Regions from separate parts of the Streptosporangium sp. NPDC006930 genome, predicted to be linked through region 3. Evidence: riboswitches for the same ligand, from Rfam matches in the RefSeq annotation. Region 3 holds a riboswitch; each other region holds the start of a gene.

Region 1 (3,202 bases), on a different contig from region 3:
CGGGAGCATCGCGTGCAGTGTCGACGGCCTGACGATAGCCAGCGACCTGAGAAACGACATCGAGCAGACGGGCGCGCTCTCCTCCGCGGTGCTCGCCCTGAGCCGCCGGATGACGGGCATCGCCGGCAAGGGCGCCTTCGAGGAGACGCTGATCTCCGGAACCAACGGCTACGCGGCGTTCTACGCCGCCGGACCCAAGATCGTTCTCACAGTCCTGGCACGCCCGGGGACCAATCTCGGGCTGCTCAGGCTGGAGGGCCGCAAAACGGCGGACAGACTCGCCGCCGTCAGCTCACGCACATCGATATCCCAGTGATCGGAGACAGTAATGGGCAACATGGACATCTCGCTCAAGGAGATGATGGCGATCGACGGCGCCATCGGCGCGGTCGTCGTCGACTACAACAGCGGAATGGCGCTCGGCGCGCTCGGCGGGTCCAAGGACCTCGACCTCCAGGTCGCGGCCGCGGGTAACACCGAGGTCGTCAGGGCGAAGATGCGGACCATGGAGTCGCTCGGCCTCAAGGACGGCATCGAGGACATCCTCATCACGCTCGGCACGCAGTATCACGTGATCCGCCCGATCTCGGGCCGGAGCGGTAAAGGGCTGTTCCTCTACCTGGCCCTCGACCGGAGCCGGGCCAACCTCGCGCTCGCCCGGCACAGCCTGCGCGGCATCGAGGAGAAGCTCGAAGTCTGATCCTCCGCTGCGGTTCGCGCCCCGACAGGCGCGGACCGCACCGGAACCCTCCGCACCTCGGGGACGGTGACGGAGGGGTCGGTTCTTCTGGGCCGCCACGCCGCCGGGGACGGTGGCGGTGGCGGAGGCCGGTTCTTCCCGGCTGTCGCGCCGTCGGGGTCAGTTCTTCTCCGCGGCCACGCCGTCGGGGACATGCTCGGAGACGTGCTCGACCATGACCTTGGGCTTGCCGAGCCAGGGCCGCGCCTCGGCACTCACCAGCTGGGTCTGCAGGCCGATGCCCAGCTTCCTCGCCATCGCGAAGACGGTCGTCGGCGGCTGGGCCGGGCTGGTGTCCCTGCGGTTCCACGCGCCGGTGGAGAACGCGACGGGGTGGTTTTTGATCCCCGTGCCGTTGCCCCACTTGGTGACGACGTACTGGATGTCGATGTGGCCCATGCCCCCGTTGCCGTCCACGCCGAGTGTGCGGGAGTTGAACGTGCCGCCGGTCAGGTCGGCGAAGGTCTTGGCGTCGATGTCGATCATGATGCCCCGGTTGGAGGGGGTACCCGGGCCGCGGTCGCCGACGAAGAACTTCGCCTTCTTGCCCTTGTAGAGGACGTATCCCTCGGTGAACAGGGGCCAGCTCGGGCTGGCGATCATGCCCTTCTGCATCGGCTTGCCGCTGGCGGGCAGTCCGGTGTCACCGGCCCGGCCCGAGGAGTCGTCCCAGAAGTAGGAGGCCGTGGTCGCACCCTGGAGGAGAACGGCCTCGGTACCGGCGGGCGCGGCGGCCGCGGGGTCGTTCGCGAGGCGGGTGGAGGCGGGGGCCGCGGAGGCGGGAAGCGCCAGGGCGACACCGCCGGAGAGGAGAAGGCTCGCGGCCGTGAGGGCCGCGGCGAGGCCGCGCCCGAGGGAGGTGTTCCTGTACGAGGGTCGCTCGCCCGGACGGGGCTTGTTCAGGTCGTTCTTGTGCATACCAAAGGAGGGGTGCATGGAGAAAGGGCTCTTTCACGAGGGAACGGGGCGGCCGTGTGCGAACACCGAAGGGGTGCACCGGCGGGGACGCGCTCATCGGAAAAGGTGGCGTAGTCGGATCAGCCGATCGCTACGCGGAGCACGGTCCTGAAGATGCCGCGATCAGGCGCGGCGGGTCGAGGGGCGGGGGGCGGCGTGAAAGTTCAGGTGGTCGGTGCGGACAGTGGGTCCACCGACGTGGTGACGCGGTGATCCATGAGGGGATCTCCTCTCCATCTCGTCTACCGGGTTAGCTGACGGGTTCGGGCGGTGGAGTTGCCCTACCGCCGCGCGTTCGCGGCGGATTCACCCCGGAAAATTGGTTCCCCGGCTCCGGAGCCCTGCGGGCCCTCGGGATTCGACGTCGGCCGGCCGCCTCCTCTTGTGAAGGGCAGGTCGCCAACCGATAACAGTGGACACTACCCACCAAATCGGACAAAGCAAAGCAAACACCACGAAAAACCCAGAAGATCTACCTAAAAGCTTCAAGGAAGCCCCATCGATCGCCCCGCCAGGTCGGCACCCGCCCTACCAGCGAGAACGCCTTCCCCATGCCGTCATTCGCCGCGAGAACCCCCGCCCCCGGACCCGCGCGGGGGCCTCCACCGGCGGCCGACAGCCCGTCCCGCCGGACGAAGCTCCTCCCCGAGATCCGGGATGGGCCCCCGGGTCATCCCCGTCCGGTCAGTCCCACCAGAACGACCAGGCGTTCCTGCCCTTGATCTGCTCGGCGTAGTCGATGAGGGTCCCCGCCCCCTGGATGATGCTGTCGGGACAGAACGTCCAGTGTTCCGCCGCGACGTGCAGGGCGTGCTCGGAGGTCGTCGGAGGCGCGGCGACGCTGAGGTCGAGGGTGTTGAAACCCATCCCGACCACCCGCACCCCGAACCTCTCCTCCCAGCTCCGTACGACGGCCGCGAGCGGGACCATCCACTCGTTGTGGTTCAGGGCGCCCTGCCAGCCCATCACGGCCAGGGCGTCGGCCCCGCGCTCCACCGCGACGAGCCCGAGCGGGGTCCTGCGCTCGGCCACCAACCCGGCGTACCAGTCGGCGACCACACCGGGATCGGCGGCGAGCCTTCCCCCGGGCGCCGGGCCCGGACACTCGGGACCGTAGGGGTCGAGAAGTTCGAGCTGGTCCAGGGTCGCCCTCGCGATCCAGTCGGACCACACCTCGGCCATGAACGCGGCGGCGTTGTAGTTGTCGATCTGAGCGGCGGTGTCAGGGGCGATCTGGCCGGCCGACCAGGGCTGGACGGAGTCCTCCAGCAGAACCGGCCACAGGCCCGACTGCTCGTGCTGAGCCCTCAGCCGGGCCCAGTACTCGCCGGAGACCGTCACCTCACTCAGCCAGAACGCCGGACGGCGACGGACCGCGAGCTGAGCGTAACCGGGGTCGGGCCACACCACGTCCCCCGGCGGCAACTCCACCGAAAGCCTCCTGCCCCCGTCCCCCTCACCTTCGTGGGCTCCTTCTCCCCCATCGGCGAACAGCTGGCCCAGAAC
Region 2 (3,202 bases), on a different contig from region 3:
GGTCGTGCTGACCGGCGGGGTCCGCACTCCCTCCGACGCCCTGGTCGGCCCGGTCGCGGTCTCGGCGATCCGCGGCCTCCACGTCGACACCCTCTTCCTCGGCGTGCACGGTATGAGCACCCGCGCCGGATTCACCACCCCCAACCTGCTCGAGGCCGAGACCAACCGCGAGCTGGTCGCCTCCGCGCACCGCCTGGTGGTGCTCGCCGACCACACCAAGTGGGGCACGGTCGGCATCAGCACGATCGCCGAGCTGGCCGAGGCCCACATCGTGGTCACCGACTCCGGCATGACCGAGGAGGCCCGCGAGGAGCTCGCCGCCTCGGTGGGCGAGATGATCATCACCGAACCCCAGCGGGAGAGCGAGATCGCCGGCCGATGAAGCGTACGATCACCCACCTGGCCGACGGCCGGGAGCTTTTCTACTTCGACCGGCGCGACGACGCCGACCGCACGGCACCCGACCGGCGCGACCTGCCGCCCCGCCCCGCCGCCTCCGAGCTGCGCTACGACCCGCTCACCGAGGAGTGGATCGCGGTGGCCGGGCACCGCCAGAGCCGCACCTTCCTGCCCCCCGCCAACGAGTGCCCGCTTTGCCCGTCGACCCCGGGCAATCTCACCGAGGTCCCCTCCTCCGACTACGAGGTGGTGGTCTTCGAGAACCGGTTCCCCTCGTTCTCCGCCCAGCCGGGCGACCACCGGCCGATCGGAGGGCTGAGCGAGGTCCGTCCGGGGGTCGGCAGGTGCGAGGTGGTCTGCTTCACCTCCGAGCACGACTCCGCGTTCTCGCGGCTCTCCCCCGAGCGGGTCGAACTGGTCATGGAGGCCTGGGTCGACCGTACGGCGGAGCTGTCGGCGACGCCCGGCGTGGAGCAGGTCTTCTGCTTCGAGAACCGGGGGGCGGAGATCGGCATCACCCTGGCCCACCCGCACGGCCAGATCTACGCGTACCCCTACGTGACCCCGCGCACCAGGCTCACCCTCGGGGCGGCCGAGCGCCACAGGGAGCGGACGGGCGGCAACCTGTTCGCCGACGTCCTGGCCGCGGAGCGTGAGGCCGAGATCCGGGTGGTGGGCTCGAACGAGCACTGGACGGCCTTCGTCCCCGCCGCGGCGCGCTGGCCCGTGGAGGTCCACCTCTACCCGCACCGCAGGGTCCCCGACCTGGTCGCGCTGGATGCCGGGGAACGCGCGGCGTTCGGCCCCCTCTACACCGACGTACTCCGCCGCCTCGACGGGATCTTCGGCGTGCCCATGCCGTACATCGCGGCCTGGCACCAGGCACCGGCCTCCACCGGCCGTGATCTGTCGTACGCGCACATGGAGCTGTTCAGCATCCGCCGCGCGCCGGACAAGCTGAAATACCTCGCCGGGTCGGAGTCGGCGATGGGCGCCTTCGTCAACGACGTGTCGCCCGAGGCGACAGCACATCTGCTGCGCTCTGTTGTCACGAACTGATTACCGCTTGGTCTCGTCTTGAGGTCGCATGACCTGCTGTTTACCACTACTATCCTTCCCACATCGGCTGTAAACGCTGATTTGCCTAATCCCGGGCACCTTGCCCGGGAGCCGGGGAACCACCGCACCTGGGGTGAAACCACTTCGGTGGAAGGGCTTCCTCCAGCCCGAACCCGTCAGCTAACCCGGTAGGCGTAAGGAGAGGAGAGTGCGTGGCGGCCCCGTCCCCCACGTTCCGTCGGCGTGCGTCTCTGGCCCTCTGCCTGAGCTCGATCGTCGTGTTCACCATCGGCGCCCCCACCGCCGGAAGCGCGGACCCCAAGCCCACCGAGGCCAAGCTCCGCGCCGAGCTGGCCAAGCTCGGCAAGCAGGTCGACAAGCTGATCGAGACCTACGCGGCCACCCGCGAGTCGCTCAAGATGGCGCAGAAGGCCGAGATCGTCGCCAAGCAGAACCTGGAAAAGGCCGAGAAGACCTACGTCGAGGCCAAGCGGGAGGTCGACTCCATCGTCCAGTTGCGCTACCAGAGCAGCGGCGGAGGGCTGCCCGCGCTGATGTTCTCCGGCGACATGGGCGCCGCCGCGGTGATGGAGCAGCTCACGGCCCAGCAGGCCGCCCACCTGGAGGGCTTCGTCAACAGCATCGAACGCAGGAAGAGGGCGGCCGAGACGGCCGCCAGGCTCACCGACGAGATCGGCGACGAGGCCAAGGAGGTGCAGGCGCAGCGCGAGAAGGCCGAGAAGCTGATCCGCGACATGAAGAACAAGCTCGACCGCCTCGCCCCCACCGGTTCCGGCCGTCGCGCCGACGGCAGCTGGGCGCCGCAGCTGCCCACCGGCCCCGACAACATCACCGACCGCACCCGGATCATGCGCAACGCCGTCATGAGGCGCTTCAACCTGCCGTACTCGGTCGGCTGCTACCGGGCCGTCAACGACGGCGGCGAGCATCCTCTGGGCCGTGCCTGCGACTTCATGATGAGCGCCGGTGGCGCGATGCCCACGGCCGCCAACCTCGCGCTCGGCGACGAGATCGCCGCCTGGGCCATCAAGAACAAGGCCAAACTCGGCGTGAAGTACGTGATCTGGCGCCAGCGCATCAACCACGGCTCCGGCTGGAGGTTCATGTCGAACCGAGGCGGCATCACGGCCAACCACTTCGACCATCCGCACATCTCGATGTACTGATCTTCGGGGCGGCGTCCGGTCTCGTGAGCGGCGGCTCACCCCTGGGCGCCCCCGTGGGCGAAGGCGGGCGCCGCACCCGTGGACGCGGGCTCGACGGCGTCCACGCCCGTGTGGAGGGGGGCGAGGTCGACGAATATGCGGTAGTCCGAGATCAGGCCGTCGTCGCGGGTGCGCCAGATCGATACGGCCACGACACTGACGTCCGTGCCGTCGAGCCGCCGGTAGGTCACCTCGGTCTCGGCGATGACGTCGGCGTCCACCTGCCAGTTCCGCACGATCCTGTGCCGCAGGCCTCCGATGGTGGAGAAGAACTCCCGCAACCCGGCGGCGATGGCCTCGCGTCCCGCCCTCGGCTCCGCGTTGCCGAACACCAACGTGGCGTCCTCGGCCAGCAACCGCACGAACTCGTCGGGGTCGAACGAGTCGACCGTCCGGAAAACGCGTCGCACCGCGTCGTCGCTCATGCCGATCCTTCCTCATACCGTCGGGATCACTGGTGGGGACGATACGGGGCGAGGGGCGGGGCACAACTATCGCCGGAGTAGGTGTCCCGTCGC
Region 3 (3,202 bases):
TCCACGACGAACCGGCAGGCGAGCCACGCCTCCTCGTACGCCTGCGCGAGCCTCGGCGCCCCGGGAGCGAAGTCGGCCGGTCCCGGCAGGCGCTCGGGCAGGACGCCCGCGCGCACCTCGGCGGCCAGTTCGGCGGCGGCCGTGCGCACCGCGATCCCTGCGTCGCGGTAACCCGCGTAGTCGGCGAAGCCCTCCGACAGCCACATCGGCACCCGGCCACCACGGGTCGCGCCGGTGGCCACGTGGGCGAGCTCGTGGGTGATCACCACGTCCCTGCCGGTCTCGGTGAGCCTGGCGTATCCCGAAGGTAGAACGATCACCCGGTCCGCGGTCGCCATCGCGGCCAGGCCGCGGGTGCTGTCGGCTCCGGCGAGCGCCGCGGCCTCGGCGTCGGTGGCGGGGAAGAGGATCACCGCGGGGACCGGCCCCCAGATCTCCGCGATCGTCGCGCGGGCGCGGTCGGCCCTCGCCGCCAGGTCCCGCAGGACGGCGTCGGGGACGCCGTGGCCGATCACGAGGGAGTGCTCGCCCCTGACGGTGACGGCGGCACCCGGCCACAGGTCGCGGAGGTCGCCCGGGTCCCGGGAAACGCGCCGGGCGTCGTACGAGCCGCGCGGGAGGAGCGGGGCGGCTCCGGCCAGGAGGGGGCCCGTCCCGGCGAACGGACCGGCGCTCATCAGCGCCAGCATCCCGGCGAGCACGGCGCGGCGCCCTTTCGGGACGGACATACGAGCCGATGGTACTTGACCGGCATCTCGGCCGGCATGGAGCGGCCCCGGCCCTCCTGGTGGAGGGCCGGGGCCGCTTTTCCGTGCTCGGGCGTGTGCTTTCGGCACGTGCTCTCGACGCGCGCCTCCGGCGTGTGCCCGGACGCGGGCTCGGGCTCCCGTACTCGGGCGCGGTGTTCGGGCACCGTGCTCGGGTCCGGCGCTCGGGCTCCGGTTCGGGTCCGGCGCTCGGGCTCCGGTTCGGGTCCGGCGCTCGGGCTCCGGTTCGGGTCCGGCGCTCGGGCTCGGGTCCGGCGCTCGGGCTCGGGTCTCGGGAGCCGCGCTCGACGCGGTCCCGGGTTCCCCACCCGGGCGCGGGCTCAGGCTCCGGGCCGTGCCGCTCCGGCGAAGGAGGACTTGTAGTAGCCCGCCAGCTTCACGACACGAACCGTCTTGCCACTGCTCGGCGAGTGGACCATCCTGCCCTTGCCGACGTACATGCCGACGTGGCCCTTCCCGCTGAAGAACATCAGGTCACCGGGGCGCAGCTTGCTCCACGAGACCTTCTTCTTGAGCGCCCTGTACTGGCTGTGCGTGACCCTGGGGAGGGAGACGCCCGCCTTCTTCCAGGCGTACCGGACGAGCCCCGAGCAGTCGAACGCTCCGGGCCCGGAGGCTCCCCACCGGTAAGGGGTGCCGATCTGCTTCTTGGCCGTCGAGACCGCCTTACCGGCCCGGACCTTCTGTCGTGCCGCCTTGCTCATCTTGGCCTTGGCCTTCACCTTGGCCTTCGCCGTGGACTTGGCCTTCGCCGTGGCTGTGGCCGAGGCCTGAGTGACGGTCTTGGTGGTGCCTTCGGTCTTCTCAGAGACGCCGGCCGCGCTGTTGACCAGGATCTCGGGGGGACCGTCCGCCGCCTGCGCCGCCGTGGGCCCGAGGGTGACCGCTCCGGCTGAGGCGGTCAACGTGAGGGCGATACCGCCGAGGGAAAGGCGGAAAAGGCGCGACAGACGAGGGTTGTGCAGGGTGCTGGACAGGATTTCTCCTTGGGGCTTCCACTGATGCCTACCGGGTTAGCTGACGGATTCGGGCTTGGAAGATGCCCTACGGCATAAACATGCCGATTCACCCCTGGCCGCAGCGTGCTGGGCCTTTTGGGTCCCCGGTTCCATGCCTCCTGGCTGCATGGATTCGGCGGGCCGCCGTAATGATCTCCGCCCCCGACTGGGGGCACGGCGGCCGGCTGGATTCTTATGAGGGAACCGGCCCGAAGACCGACATTCGCCGCGACGGCGTGGCTTGCACGTCGCGACGCCAGAAGTTACCCCGATCCCCAACATTCGGCAAAGCATTCGCCAAATTCGGGAGAGCCGATCCCCATCTTGATCTTCCCGTTACCCCTGCTTAATGGCTATTTATGCTAATGAGATATGACTCTCGTCACATCCTTCGCATCACGCCAGACAGATCACGGTTTCGTAATGTTCGTCACATTCATGATGATCTAGTGATGATGGACCGTTCCCGGGTGATCGGCCGGACGCTCTCAGCGCCTGACACAGGTGTAGGCCCCGTAGATCGACTCCCGGAAGTCCGCCTCGGCGATCTCGAATCCGGCGGCGTCGAGCATCGGTTCGAGCAGCCATCTGAAGGTGCTGTACTCGGTGCGCAGATGCTCGGCGTAGTCCTCGCGCGTGTAGCCCAGCGCGGGGTCGTCCGCCGCACCGTCGAGCCAGCGGCCGAACACGGCGTCGGCCTCGTCCGGCCGGAAGTCGAAGATCAGGTCACGCAGGCGCAGGACGCCCCCCGGCCGTACGATCCGCGCGACGCGGTCGAGCGCGACGGCCTTCCAGAAGTCGGGGAGCTGATGGAGCGCGTGGCGGGTGTAGACCGCGTCGGCGGGCGGCCCGGTGTGCTCGTAGGACAGGAAGCCCGCCCGCACGCACTCAAGGGCGGAGAGCCCGTTCTCGGCGGCACGGGCGGCCAGGAAGTCGTGCATCGCCGGGGAGACGTCCACCGCCACCACCCGCGAGAACCGCCGCGCCGCGGCCAGGGCGAACTGTCCGGTCCCCGCGCCGAGCTCCACGACCGTCGCGCTCTCCCCCACACCGTGCCTCGCGAACACGGCGAGGTCCTCTTCGGGATCGGGCCTGCCCTGCTTCCGGTCGAACCCGGCGACGAACGCGGCGTCGAGGTGCTCCGGCCCGGCGTACGCGAGCTCGTCGGGTATCCATGATTTGATCATGTTCCGATGCTCGCAGCAGCACCGCGCCCGGCACATCCGGTTTTTCCGGCACCCTCACCCGGCACGAGAGCCGCGCCGCCCCCTGGAGGGCCGCTGTGGGGCCACGGGGAGCCACTGGGGAAACGTCAGGGGCGGACGGCTCCGACGATGCGGCGGCCGTAGGACGACAGCGGGACGGTCTTGACGACGTCGCCCGTCTGCGGGGCGTGCACGATCTGGCCGTTGCCCGCGTACATGCTGACGTGGCCGA

The links. Region 3 has a riboswitch for cyclic di-AMP ahead of ABZ664_RS03220 (C40 family peptidase). Riboswitches for the same ligand answer to the same signal wherever they lie in the genome.
Region 1: it holds a riboswitch for cyclic di-AMP, as region 3 does, so the genes downstream of both, ABZ664_RS38295 (hypothetical protein) here and ABZ664_RS03220 (C40 family peptidase) in region 3, are expected to answer to the same signal.
Region 2: it holds a riboswitch for cyclic di-AMP, as region 3 does, so the genes downstream of both, ABZ664_RS25565 (hypothetical protein) here and ABZ664_RS03220 (C40 family peptidase) in region 3, are expected to answer to the same signal.

Annotation. Positions count from the first base shown of each region.
Region 1 covers NZ_JBEYID010000040.1:33,615-36,816, forward strand. The annotation lists gene ABZ664_RS38285 (roadblock/LC7 domain-containing protein) at 1-316, shown strand, start outside; gene ABZ664_RS38290 (hypothetical protein) at 329-700, shown strand; gene ABZ664_RS38295 (hypothetical protein) at 860-1,675, opposite strand; cyclic di-AMP (ydaO/yuaA leader) riboswitch at 1,921-2,070, opposite strand; gene ABZ664_RS38300 (DUF4253 domain-containing protein) at 2,381-3,127, opposite strand.
Region 2 covers NZ_JBEYID010000015.1:190,004-193,205, reverse strand. The annotation lists gene ABZ664_RS25575 (DeoR/GlpR family DNA-binding transcription regulator) at 1-382, shown strand, start outside; gene galT (galactose-1-phosphate uridylyltransferase) at 379-1,458, shown strand; cyclic di-AMP (ydaO/yuaA leader) riboswitch at 1,531-1,667, shown strand; gene ABZ664_RS25565 (hypothetical protein) at 1,671-2,645, shown strand; gene ABZ664_RS25560 (nuclear transport factor 2 family protein) at 2,681-3,109, opposite strand.
Region 3 covers NZ_JBEYID010000001.1:686,620-689,821, reverse strand. The annotation lists gene ABZ664_RS03225 (hypothetical protein) at 1-728, opposite strand, end outside; gene ABZ664_RS03220 (C40 family peptidase) at 1,088-1,672, opposite strand; cyclic di-AMP (ydaO/yuaA leader) riboswitch at 1,755-1,914, opposite strand; gene ABZ664_RS03215 (class I SAM-dependent methyltransferase) at 2,254-2,952, opposite strand; gene ABZ664_RS03210 (NlpC/P60 family protein) at 3,078-3,202, opposite strand, start outside.